DNA from 3 places in the Vibrio sp. 704 genome. Region 1 is predicted to be linked to each of the others. Evidence: predicted binding sites of a transcription regulator. Region 1 holds the regulator's gene; each other region holds the start of a gene.

Evidence for each region. Region 1 encodes MetJ, which represses methionine synthesis genes. Its sites were predicted from a motif close to TTAGACNTNTANANGTCTAA; they were not measured.
Region 2: the regulator MetJ is predicted to act here: its motif matches at 1,453-1,472, upstream of metN (methionine ABC transporter ATP-binding protein MetN).
Region 3: the regulator MetJ is predicted to act here: its motif matches at 1,729-1,748, upstream of metK (methionine adenosyltransferase).

The regions. Positions count from the first base shown of each region.
Region 1 is NZ_JAWOUH010000026.1:1,390-4,676, reverse strand. Features, by position in the region: gene R7R24_RS22105 (bifunctional aspartate kinase/homoserine dehydrogenase II) at 1-196, opposite strand, end outside; gene R7R24_RS22100 (O-succinylhomoserine (thiol)-lyase) at 212-1,372, opposite strand; gene metJ (met regulon transcriptional regulator MetJ) at 1,598-1,918, shown strand; gene R7R24_RS22090 (malic enzyme-like NAD(P)-binding protein) at 2,032-3,287, opposite strand, start outside.
Region 2 is NZ_JAWOUH010000012.1:29,221-32,507, reverse strand. Features, by position in the region: gene R7R24_RS16090 (methionine ABC transporter permease) at 1-301, opposite strand, end outside; gene metN (methionine ABC transporter ATP-binding protein MetN) at 291-1,325, opposite strand; gene gmhB (D-glycero-beta-D-manno-heptose 1,7-bisphosphate 7-phosphatase) at 1,667-2,218, shown strand; gene treR (trehalose operon repressor TreR) at 2,293-3,240, shown strand.
Region 3 is NZ_JAWOUH010000008.1:18,387-21,673, forward strand. Features, by position in the region: gene R7R24_RS12930 (DUF2189 domain-containing protein) at 1-92, opposite strand, end outside; gene metK (methionine adenosyltransferase) at 495-1,649, opposite strand; gene tkt (transketolase) at 1,965-3,287, shown strand, end outside.

The DNA.
Region 1 (3,287 bases):
CATGCGCAATTCGGCCATCTTTATTTAACCCTTCCAAAAACTCAATCAAGCGGTTAGTGGTTTTTCCTGCAGCAGAGACGACCACCAGATCATTTTCTGTCGAATACTCCTTGAGAATACCCACAACGCGTAAGTAGCATTCTGGGTTTGCTAAGCTACTGCCACCAAACTTATGCAGCTGACGTTGTACAGTCATTGTTATCGTCTCCTATTACTGGGTAGCTTTAGCGAACGCTTGTTCTAAATCTGTGATGAGGTCTTGTGCATCTTCCAAACCGACAGACAAACGCAATAGTTGATGAGAGACCCCAGCCTCCGCCAGCGCCTCCTCACCCATTGCACGGTGCGTCATGGATGCTGGGTGGCAAATCAAACTTTCTACACCACCTAATGACTCTGCTAATGAAAACAGTTGGAGCTCTTTCACAAACACCTTTAACTGTTCAAACGAACCAGCAAACTCAAAACTCAACATAGAGCCAAAGCCCGTTTGCTGCTTTTTAGCGATGTCATGACCTGGATGTTCCGGCAGGCTTGGATGATAGATAGTTTTAACTAACGCTTGTTTCTGTAGGTAAGCCAGTACCTGCTGTGAGCTCTCCTCATGTACTCGCATACGAGCACCAAGCGTACGAATACCTCGCAGCGTCATATAACTATCGAAAGGTGTGCCCGTTGCACCAATACAATTGCCCCACCATGCAAGCTCTTCTGCATGCGCCTCTGTGTTGGTGATGATTACTCCACCAATTACGTCCGAATGACCGTTGATGTACTTTGTTGTGGAGTGGATAACAAAATCCGCACCTAGCTCTAAAGGTTTTTGGTACACGGGTGTCAAAAAGGTATTGTCCACCGCAACTAACGCGCCGATTTGTTTCGCTTTTTCACAAGTAGCTGCAATATCCACTACGCGAACCAGAGGGTTTGACGGAGTTTCTAGCAAAATGAGTTTTGGTTTTTGTGCCAATGCAGCATCTAAAGCCTGTTCGTCTGATTGATCGACAAACTGAACCTTAAAATCGCCTTTGCTAGCTCGGGTATTAAAAAGACGATAGGTGCCGCCATAACAATCGTGAGGAGCAATAATGAGATCATCTGGGCCGAGAAAAGCGGAAACCCATAAATTTAATGCCGACGTACCGCAGTTAGTAACAACCGCTCCTTTTCCAGACTCAAGTTCAGATAGCGCACTTTCCAACAGTCCGCGGTTTGGATTACCAGATCGTGTGTAATCATACTTGGGCACTTCACCAAAAGCAGGAAAACCATAGTTAGTGGAAAGATAAATAGGTGGAACGACAGCATGATATTGGCTGTCTGATTCAATACCAGTGCGTACTGCAATGGTCGCAAGTTTGCGAGTGCTCATGGGTGTATCCTTTCACGGGTAATGACTTCTAAATAGGAATGCGCTATATCTAATGAGTAACATAAAGTGATCAACACGCTTCCTTTGCTGTTATGTTCACTTTACTCGTCAAAAAATGAGACGTCAACACTTCTAGACGTCTATATGTCTTTGCTTATGGCGGTAAATGCAGCTAAAATCAGCACCTAAATTATTTTTAACCGATTACATAAATGAAGGTGTGCAATGGCTGACTGGAATGGCGAATACATTAGCCCATATGCAGAGCACGGCAAAAAAAGCGAACAAGTAAAAAAAATTACCGTCTCTATCCCGCTAAAAGTTTTAAAGGTGCTAACTGATGAGCGTACTCGCCGTCAGATCAATAACTTACGCCATGCAACCAATAGCGAATTGCTATGCGAGGCATTTTTGCACGCGTACACAGGTCAGCCACTTCCGACAGATGAAGACCTTCGTAAAGACCGTCCTGATGATATTCCAACAGAAGTAAAAGCGCTGATGACGGAAATGGGCATCGAATTTGAGTCATTCGACGAAGAATAAAAAAGCCTGATAAAAGGTTTCAGGTAATAACTCTTGCCTCGAGCCAAATGGATGACATAAAAAATGGGACGCAATAGCGTCCCATTTTTTGTGTATCACATCTGAAAGATATATTACTCTGCCATGTAGTTTTCAGGCATCTCGATACGAGCTACACCTGAATTAACCGCCGCCTGAGCAACCGCTTTTGCAACACGTGGTAGCAAACGTGAATCCATTGGTTTTGGAATAATATAGTCCGCACCAAACTCTAGCTTATCAACACCGGCAGCCTTCAATACGGCTTCAGGTACAGGCTCTTTTGCTAGCTCGCGAATCGCCTCAACGGCTGCAAGTTTCATTTCATCATTGATTTCACTTGCACGCACATCAAGAGCACCACGGAAAATGAATGGGAAACACAATACGTTGTTAACTTGGTTAGGATAATCACTACGGCCAGTACCCATGATCAAGTCATCACGAACTGCGTGAGCAAGTTCCGGCTTGATTTCAGGATCCGGGTTAGAACATGCGAATACGATTGGCTTATCAGCCATCAACTTCAACGCTTCCGCTGGCAACAGGTTTGGACCAGATACACCTAGGAACAGATCTGCACCTTCAATTACGTCTTCTAGTGTGCGCTTATCTGTATTGTTCGCAAATAACTGCTTATATTCATTAAGGTCATCACGACGAGTGTGAATCACACCTTTGCGATCTAGCATGTAGATTTTTTCGCGCATTGCACCGCATTTGATCAGAAGCTCCATACACGCTACAGCGGCAGCGCCAGCGCCAAGACAAACAATTGTTGAATCTTCAAGTTTCTTACCTTGAAGTTCGATTGCATTCAGCATACCCGCTGCCGTTACAATAGCAGTACCATGTTGATCATCGTGGAATACTGGTACATCACAACGCTCAATCAGACGCTTTTCAATCTCAAAACAGTCTGGTGCTTTAATATCTTCAAGGTTGATACCGCCAAAAGTGTCTGCAATGCTCGCAACAGTATCCACAAATTCATCGATCGTGCGGTGCTTAACTTCAATATCAATAGAGTCAAGACCTGCGAAACGCTTAAACAGTAACGCTTTACCTTCCATCACTGGCTTAGATGCAAGTGGACCTAGGTTACCTAGACCTAGAATAGCGGTACCGTTAGAAATAACAGCAACCATGTTCCCTTTTGCAGTGTACTTGTACACGTTATCCGGGTTTTGTGCGATTTCACGCACTGGCTCTGCAACACCAGGGCTGTAAGCAAGGGCAAGATCACCCGCCGTTTCCGCAGGCTTTGTAAGTTCGACAGCAATCTTTCCTGGAGTTGGATAAGCATGGTAATCCAATGCTTTTTGGCGATGTTCTTCTTCTGGAGTGGCTG
Region 2 (3,287 bases), on a different contig from region 1:
TTGCTGCGGTTGTACCGATAAAGGTTCCAACTAGCATTTTTGTCACTGGAATAATCGCAACCATCAGTACGAGGAATGGTACAGAACGACCAATGTTAACGATAGCGCCTAAGCCGCTATTTAGTTTGGTGTTTTCAAGTAGGCCGCCTTTCTTAGTAATATGGAGGATTACGCCTAATGGAATACCCACAGCAAAGCCGACTAATCCGGCAACCGCAACCATGTAAAGCGTTTCCCACGTTGCACCTAAAAGTAGTTTGCTGTTTAAGCTCAGCCATTCAGAAATCGTATTAAAGGACATAACCAAGTACCTCTACTTTTACGTTGTGCTTACGCAGGTATTCAAGAGCTGCGTTGTCATCTTCTTCGTTACCAAATAGCTCTGCGACCATCATGCCGAATTTCACGCCACCAGCGTAATCAAGGTCGGAACTCAAAATACTCACATCAATATTGTATTTACGAGAAATTTGCGACATTAACGGTGCATCGACGGTTGCGCCAGTAAACTCTAAGCGAACCAACGGGTAGCTGCCATCAACACGCTCTGCTTGCAGACGAGCTTGGTAATCTTCAGGAATGGAAAGATCCAGCGTTGAGCGAATGAATTGGTGCGCTAGCTCTGTCTTAGGGTGCGCAAAAATATCGCCAACGGTGCCTTTTTCCACCAGCTCACCACCACCGATGATTGCTACTTCGTGACAGATACTTTTTACGACTTCCATTTCGTGAGTGATAAGTAAAATCGTGATGTTGAGTTTGCGGTTGATCTCTTTCAATAACTCAAGGATAGATTGAGTTGTTGCCGGGTCTAGCGCACTAGTGGCCTCATCACAAAGCAGCACGCTAGGATCGGATGCCAATGCACGAGCAATTGCCACACGCTGTTTTTGTCCGCCACTTAAGTTAGATGGGTAGCTCTCGTGTTTGTCGGCTAAGCCCACAAGCTTTAGCAACTCAGTTACTTTTGTTGTGATTTGCGATTTGTCTTTACCTGCCAGTTCTAGTGGCAGTGCTACATTATCAAACACAGTACGAGACGAAAGCAGGTTAAAGTGCTGGAAGATCATGCCAATGTTACGGCGTGTTTCGACTAGTTGTTTTTTACTGAGTTTGGTTAGATCCACACCATCAACGATGATGGAACCAGAGGTCGGTGCTTCTAGCATGTTGACACAGCGGATCAGCGTACTTTTACCAGCACCTGATGAACCGATAACACCAAAGATGGTGCCTTTGTCGATGTGTAGGTTAATGTCTTTCAGGGCAAGGATTTCCTTACTGCCTTGGTAGAACACTTTATTGATGTTTTTTATTTCTATCATGTTTCAACCTGCCCAAAGATACGGGGAACTTCGCTGTCAAAAACGGCCTTTGACAGAACTTAATGTTGAGCTTTATCTCAATTTTCAGTTGATGCTATGGGTTAAGCAGAATGAAGTCAATAGATATTTTTACGTCTAGACGTCTAAATGTATGGGTGTTCTGTTTTGAAACGAAGATGTATAGATAACAAGCAGGAGGTAGACGGCAGGGCACCCTCAGATTTACCGATTCTTGCCCAACAAATCAACCGTTTTGTCGAGGCCAAGAATGAATTAGATAGTGTTGAAGTTTATAAGGTATGTAATAATCTGATTAAACCGAGTTAATAGAGAAATACGTTTTGGCAAAACCTGCTGTTTTTATCGATCGTGATGGCGTGATAAACGTTGACCACGGCTACGTTCATGACGAACATGATTTTGAGTACATTGATGGTGTATTTGAAGCGACGAAAGCGCTAAAAGATAAAGGCTACCTTCTAGTGTTAGTGACGAATCAATCGGGCATCGCACGCGGTAAATTCAGTGAAGACCGTTTCTTGTCTCTGACTCAATGGATGGATTGGAACTTTGCTGATAAAGGTGTTGAGTTCGATGGTATCTATTACTGTCCACATCATCCAGAACATGGCATTGGCGAGTACAAGCAAGATTGTGAGTGCCGTAAGCCAAAACCAGGCATGTTCATTTCTGCGCGTGATTTCTTGAAGATCGACATGGAGAAATCTGTGATGATCGGCGATAAAGCTGAAGACATGATGGCAGCAGAAGCGGCAGGCGTTGGCACTAAGATTTTGGTTCGCACTGGTAAGCCAGTAACGGAACAGGGCGAAGCCATTGCAACGGTAGTATTAGATAGCATTGCAGATGTGCCTGCGTACTTAAACAAGTAATCTTCATTACTGACTGAGATAAGGGAAGCCACTGCTTCCCTTTTGTTTGATTCCTTCTTTTAATCTGAACACTTATGAGCAAAAAACTCACCATTCTTGATATCGCAAAATTGGCAGGCGTGGGCAAATCAACAGTAAGCCGTGTGCTTACTAACGATCCCAAGGTAAAACCGCAAACGCGTGAGAAGGTAGAGCAAATCATTCGTGAATCAGGCTACGTCCCATCAAAGTCGGCGCAGTCGATGCGTGGTGGCAGCCAAAAAGTCATTGGGGTTATCATCTCCCGTTTAGACTCACCATCAGAAAATCGCGCCGTTGGTACCATGCTCAATGCTTTGTATTCCGCTGGTTATGATGCGGTGATCATGGAAAGCCAATTCGATCGCGATAAAACCAATGAGCATTTGGATGTGCTTAAACGTCGCAACGTCGATGGGGTGATCGTGTTTGGCTTTACTGGATGTGATGAGCGAGCATTGGCGGAGTGGGGGAATCGTATCGTCGTGATCGCGATGGACACGCAAATGGTTTCCTCGATCAACTACGATAACCAAGGTGTGATAGACATGGCTTTGTCTCACCTTGAGCAGCAATCTTTATCTCGCATTGCTTATATTGGTGTTGATCCTGAAGACAAAACCACTGGCTTAGCTCGTCTAAATGCTTATAAAGCTTGGTGTCAACGCAAGCAAATTGCACCTTGTTTCCAAACGGGTAAGTTGAGCCATGAAAGTGCTTATCAGTTGGTAGACAAAGTCCTTCAATCTGATACTCAGGCCATCGTGTGCGCCAGTGACACTATCGCGTTGGGCGTGATTAAGCGTCTTCAAGAGTTAGGACGTGAAGACGTGGTTGTGACAGGTGTTGGTGGTAATGAATTGCTCTCTTTCCTTTTCCCTAAAGTATTTAGTGTCGACCCAGGTTATACCCTTGCAGGTGAGAAGTCCGCTAACATGCTGATCAATCAATTAAATGGCGATGAGGAAGTGGTTCACTTTACTCAACAGCCTATCGTTTGTTAATCCACACTAAAACGATCTGCTCTAAAATTATACTGTGATCATTCTCA
Region 3 (3,287 bases), on a different contig from region 1:
ACCGTATTGCACGGTATGGTTCTGGCGTATTCGTTGTCTGGCACTTCCTTTCGCTTGTTGTGGAAGTCCGATGGATTAACAGTTCGAGGCATAACTCCTCCTTGATTTATTCCCACATTATCCGCTTATACCAACTGACAGCGGTTTTTGTTCAGTCAAACTTGAAGCGACTTTTTCAAGTTTACATCTGAGCATTGGCTTAGTTTGGTATCGGCCATAAAGATGCTTAACTCATGTCTTTACTTAAGTGTTGCTTCCACAGTCGCCAGCCTCCGACGTCTCTATTTAAATTGGAATTAACAATATTTTAACTATTGGCGGAGATGGGATAATTTACAAATAATTGCTTAAAATTTATTCGGTATAAAAATGAGGGAGAAACAGGACTGCTTTGTGGGGCAGGGCGGTATGAGCCGAAATGACTATATAAAAGTTGCTGAAAATAAAAAGCCCCCACCATAAGCGAGGGCTTGATTGATTCTTGCTTAGCTTGATTATTTGATGCCAGCGAAATCGCGTAGAAGTGCAGCTTTGTCTGTCGCTTCCCACGGGAATTCTTCACGACCGAAGTGACCGTAAGCCGCTGTCTTCTTGTAGATAGGTTGAAGAAGGTTAAGCATTTCTTGTAGACCGTATGGACGTAGGTCGAAGAATTGACGAACCGCTTCAATGATGATGTCGTGAGGTACTTTCTCAGTACCGAACGTTTCCACCATGATAGACGTTGGATCAGCAACACCGATTGCGTAAGAAAGTTGGATCTCACAACGGTCAGCCATGCCTGCCGCTACGATGTTTTTCGCTACGTAGCGTGCTGCGTATGCTGCACTACGGTCAACTTTTGATGGATCTTTACCAGAAAACGCACCGCCACCGTGACGAGCTGCGCCGCCGTAGGTATCTACGATGATCTTACGACCAGTTAGGCCACAGTCACCCATAGGACCACCGATTACGAAGCGACCGGTTGGGTTAATGAAGAAGTTTGTTTCTTTGTTGATCCACTCAGAAGGTAGCACTGGCTTAATGATCTCTTCCATTACCGCTTCACGCAGGTCTGAAGTTGAGATTGAGTCACAGTGTTGAGTTGAAAGAACAACCGCGTCGATACCAACGATGTTACCTTGATCGTATTGGAATGTTACCTGAGATTTTGCATCAGGACGCAACCAAGGTAGTGTGCCGTTTTTACGAACTTCTGCTTGCTTTTGAACAAGACGGTGAGAGTAAGTAATTGGCGCTGGCATTAGTACTTCAGTTTCGTTACAAGCGTAACCAAACATGATGCCTTGGTCGCCTGCACCTTGTTCTTTAGGGTCAGCTTTATCAACACCTTGGTTGATATCTGGCGACTGTTTACCGATTGTGTTTAGTACCGCACAAGAATCTGCGTCAAAGCCCATATCTGAATGTACGTAGCCGATTTCACGAACGGTTTCACGAGTTAACTCTTCGATGTCTACCCATGCTGAAGTCGTGATTTCACCACCCACCATTACCATACCGGTTTTAACGTAAGTCTCACATGCAACACGAGCCTTTGGATCTTGCTCTAGAATCGCGTCAAGAACCGCATCAGAAATCTGGTCTGCAATTTTATCTGGATGACCTTCTGATACTGACTCAGAAGTAAACAGGTGCTTAGCCATGTTAGCTCCACTATATCTGGTTTAAAACTGGGGAATGATAAACTCTCCAGCGCAAATTAATACTAATTTTTGTAGGTGTATCTACATCTAGACGTCTATTCTAAATTTGATTGCTCGAATTACAAGCTCTTTTTTGGTTTTTGTTATAACCAAACGTTTGCCTGATTTATTGATAATTTTAAGAACTTCGAACGATTTGGCGCGAAAGGTGCAATATTTGTGAGGTTTTGGACTGGAAAACGTTTGCACACCCAACAGGGCTTTGAGAGAATTATGACCTACTTTTCGTTTCGCTTAATGTACTCAGGAGCAGACATGTCGTCTCGTAAACATCTTGCCAATGCAATTCGTGCTCTAAGCATGGATGGTGTTCAACAAGCTAACTCAGGCCACCCAGGCGCACCAATGGGTATGGCTGATATCGCTGAAGTTCTTTGGCGCTCTCACCTAAACCATAACCCTTCAAACCCAGAGTGGGCCGACCGCGATCGCTTTGTGCTGTCAAACGGTCATGGGTCAATGCTTATTTACTCTCTACTGCACTTAAGCGGTTACGCGCTATCTATTGACGATCTGAAAAACTTCCGTCAATTGCACTCAAAAACCCCAGGTCACCCAGAGTACGGCTACGCGCCTGGTATCGAGACAACAACTGGTCCTCTAGGTCAAGGCATCACTAACGCTGTTGGTATGGCGATCGCAGAGAAAGCACTAGCGGCACAGTTCAACAAAGAAGGTCACGATATCGTTGACCACTTTACGTATGTGTTCATGGGTGACGGCTGTCTAATGGAAGGCATCTCGCATGAAGCATGCTCTCTTGCTGGGACGTTAGGTCTAGGCAAACTGATCGCGTTCTGGGATGACAACGGCATTTCTATCGACGGTCACGTTGAAGGCTGGTTCTCTGACGATACACCTAAGCGTTTTGAAGCGTACGGCTGGCATGTAATCCCAGCAGTCGATGGTCACGACTCAGACGCGATCAACGCAGCAATTGAAGCAGCAAAAGCGGACCCACGTCCTACGCTTATCTGTACCAAAACAATTATCGGTTTCGGTTCTCCTAACAAGTCTGGTTCGCACGACTGTCACGGTGCACCACTAGGTCACGATGAAATCCAAGCGGCTCGCGAATACCTAGGTTGGGAGTACGGCCCATTTGAGATCCCGGCAGATGTTTACGCTGAGTGGGATGCAAAAGAAGCGGGCGCCGCGAAAGAAGCAGCTTGGAATGAAAAATTCGAAGCATACGCTGCAGCTTACCCTGCAGAAGCGGCAGAGCTTAAACGTCGTCTAAACGGCGAACTTCCTGCACAGTGGGAAGAAAAAGCGAACCAAATCATTGCCGATCTTCAAGCAAATCCAGCGAACATTGCATCACGTAAAGCGTCGCAAAATGCACTAGAAGCGTTTGGTCAAATGCTTCCTGAGTTTATGGGTGGTTCTGCTGACCTAGCGCCTTCTAACCTGACCATGTGGTCTGGTTCTAAGTCTCTAGAAATGGAGGACTTCTCTGGCAACTACATCCACTACGGTGTGCGTGAATTCGGTATGACCGCTATCATCAACGGTATCGCATTGCACGGTGGTTTCGTTCCTTACGGCGCAACATTCCTAATGTTCATGGAATACGCT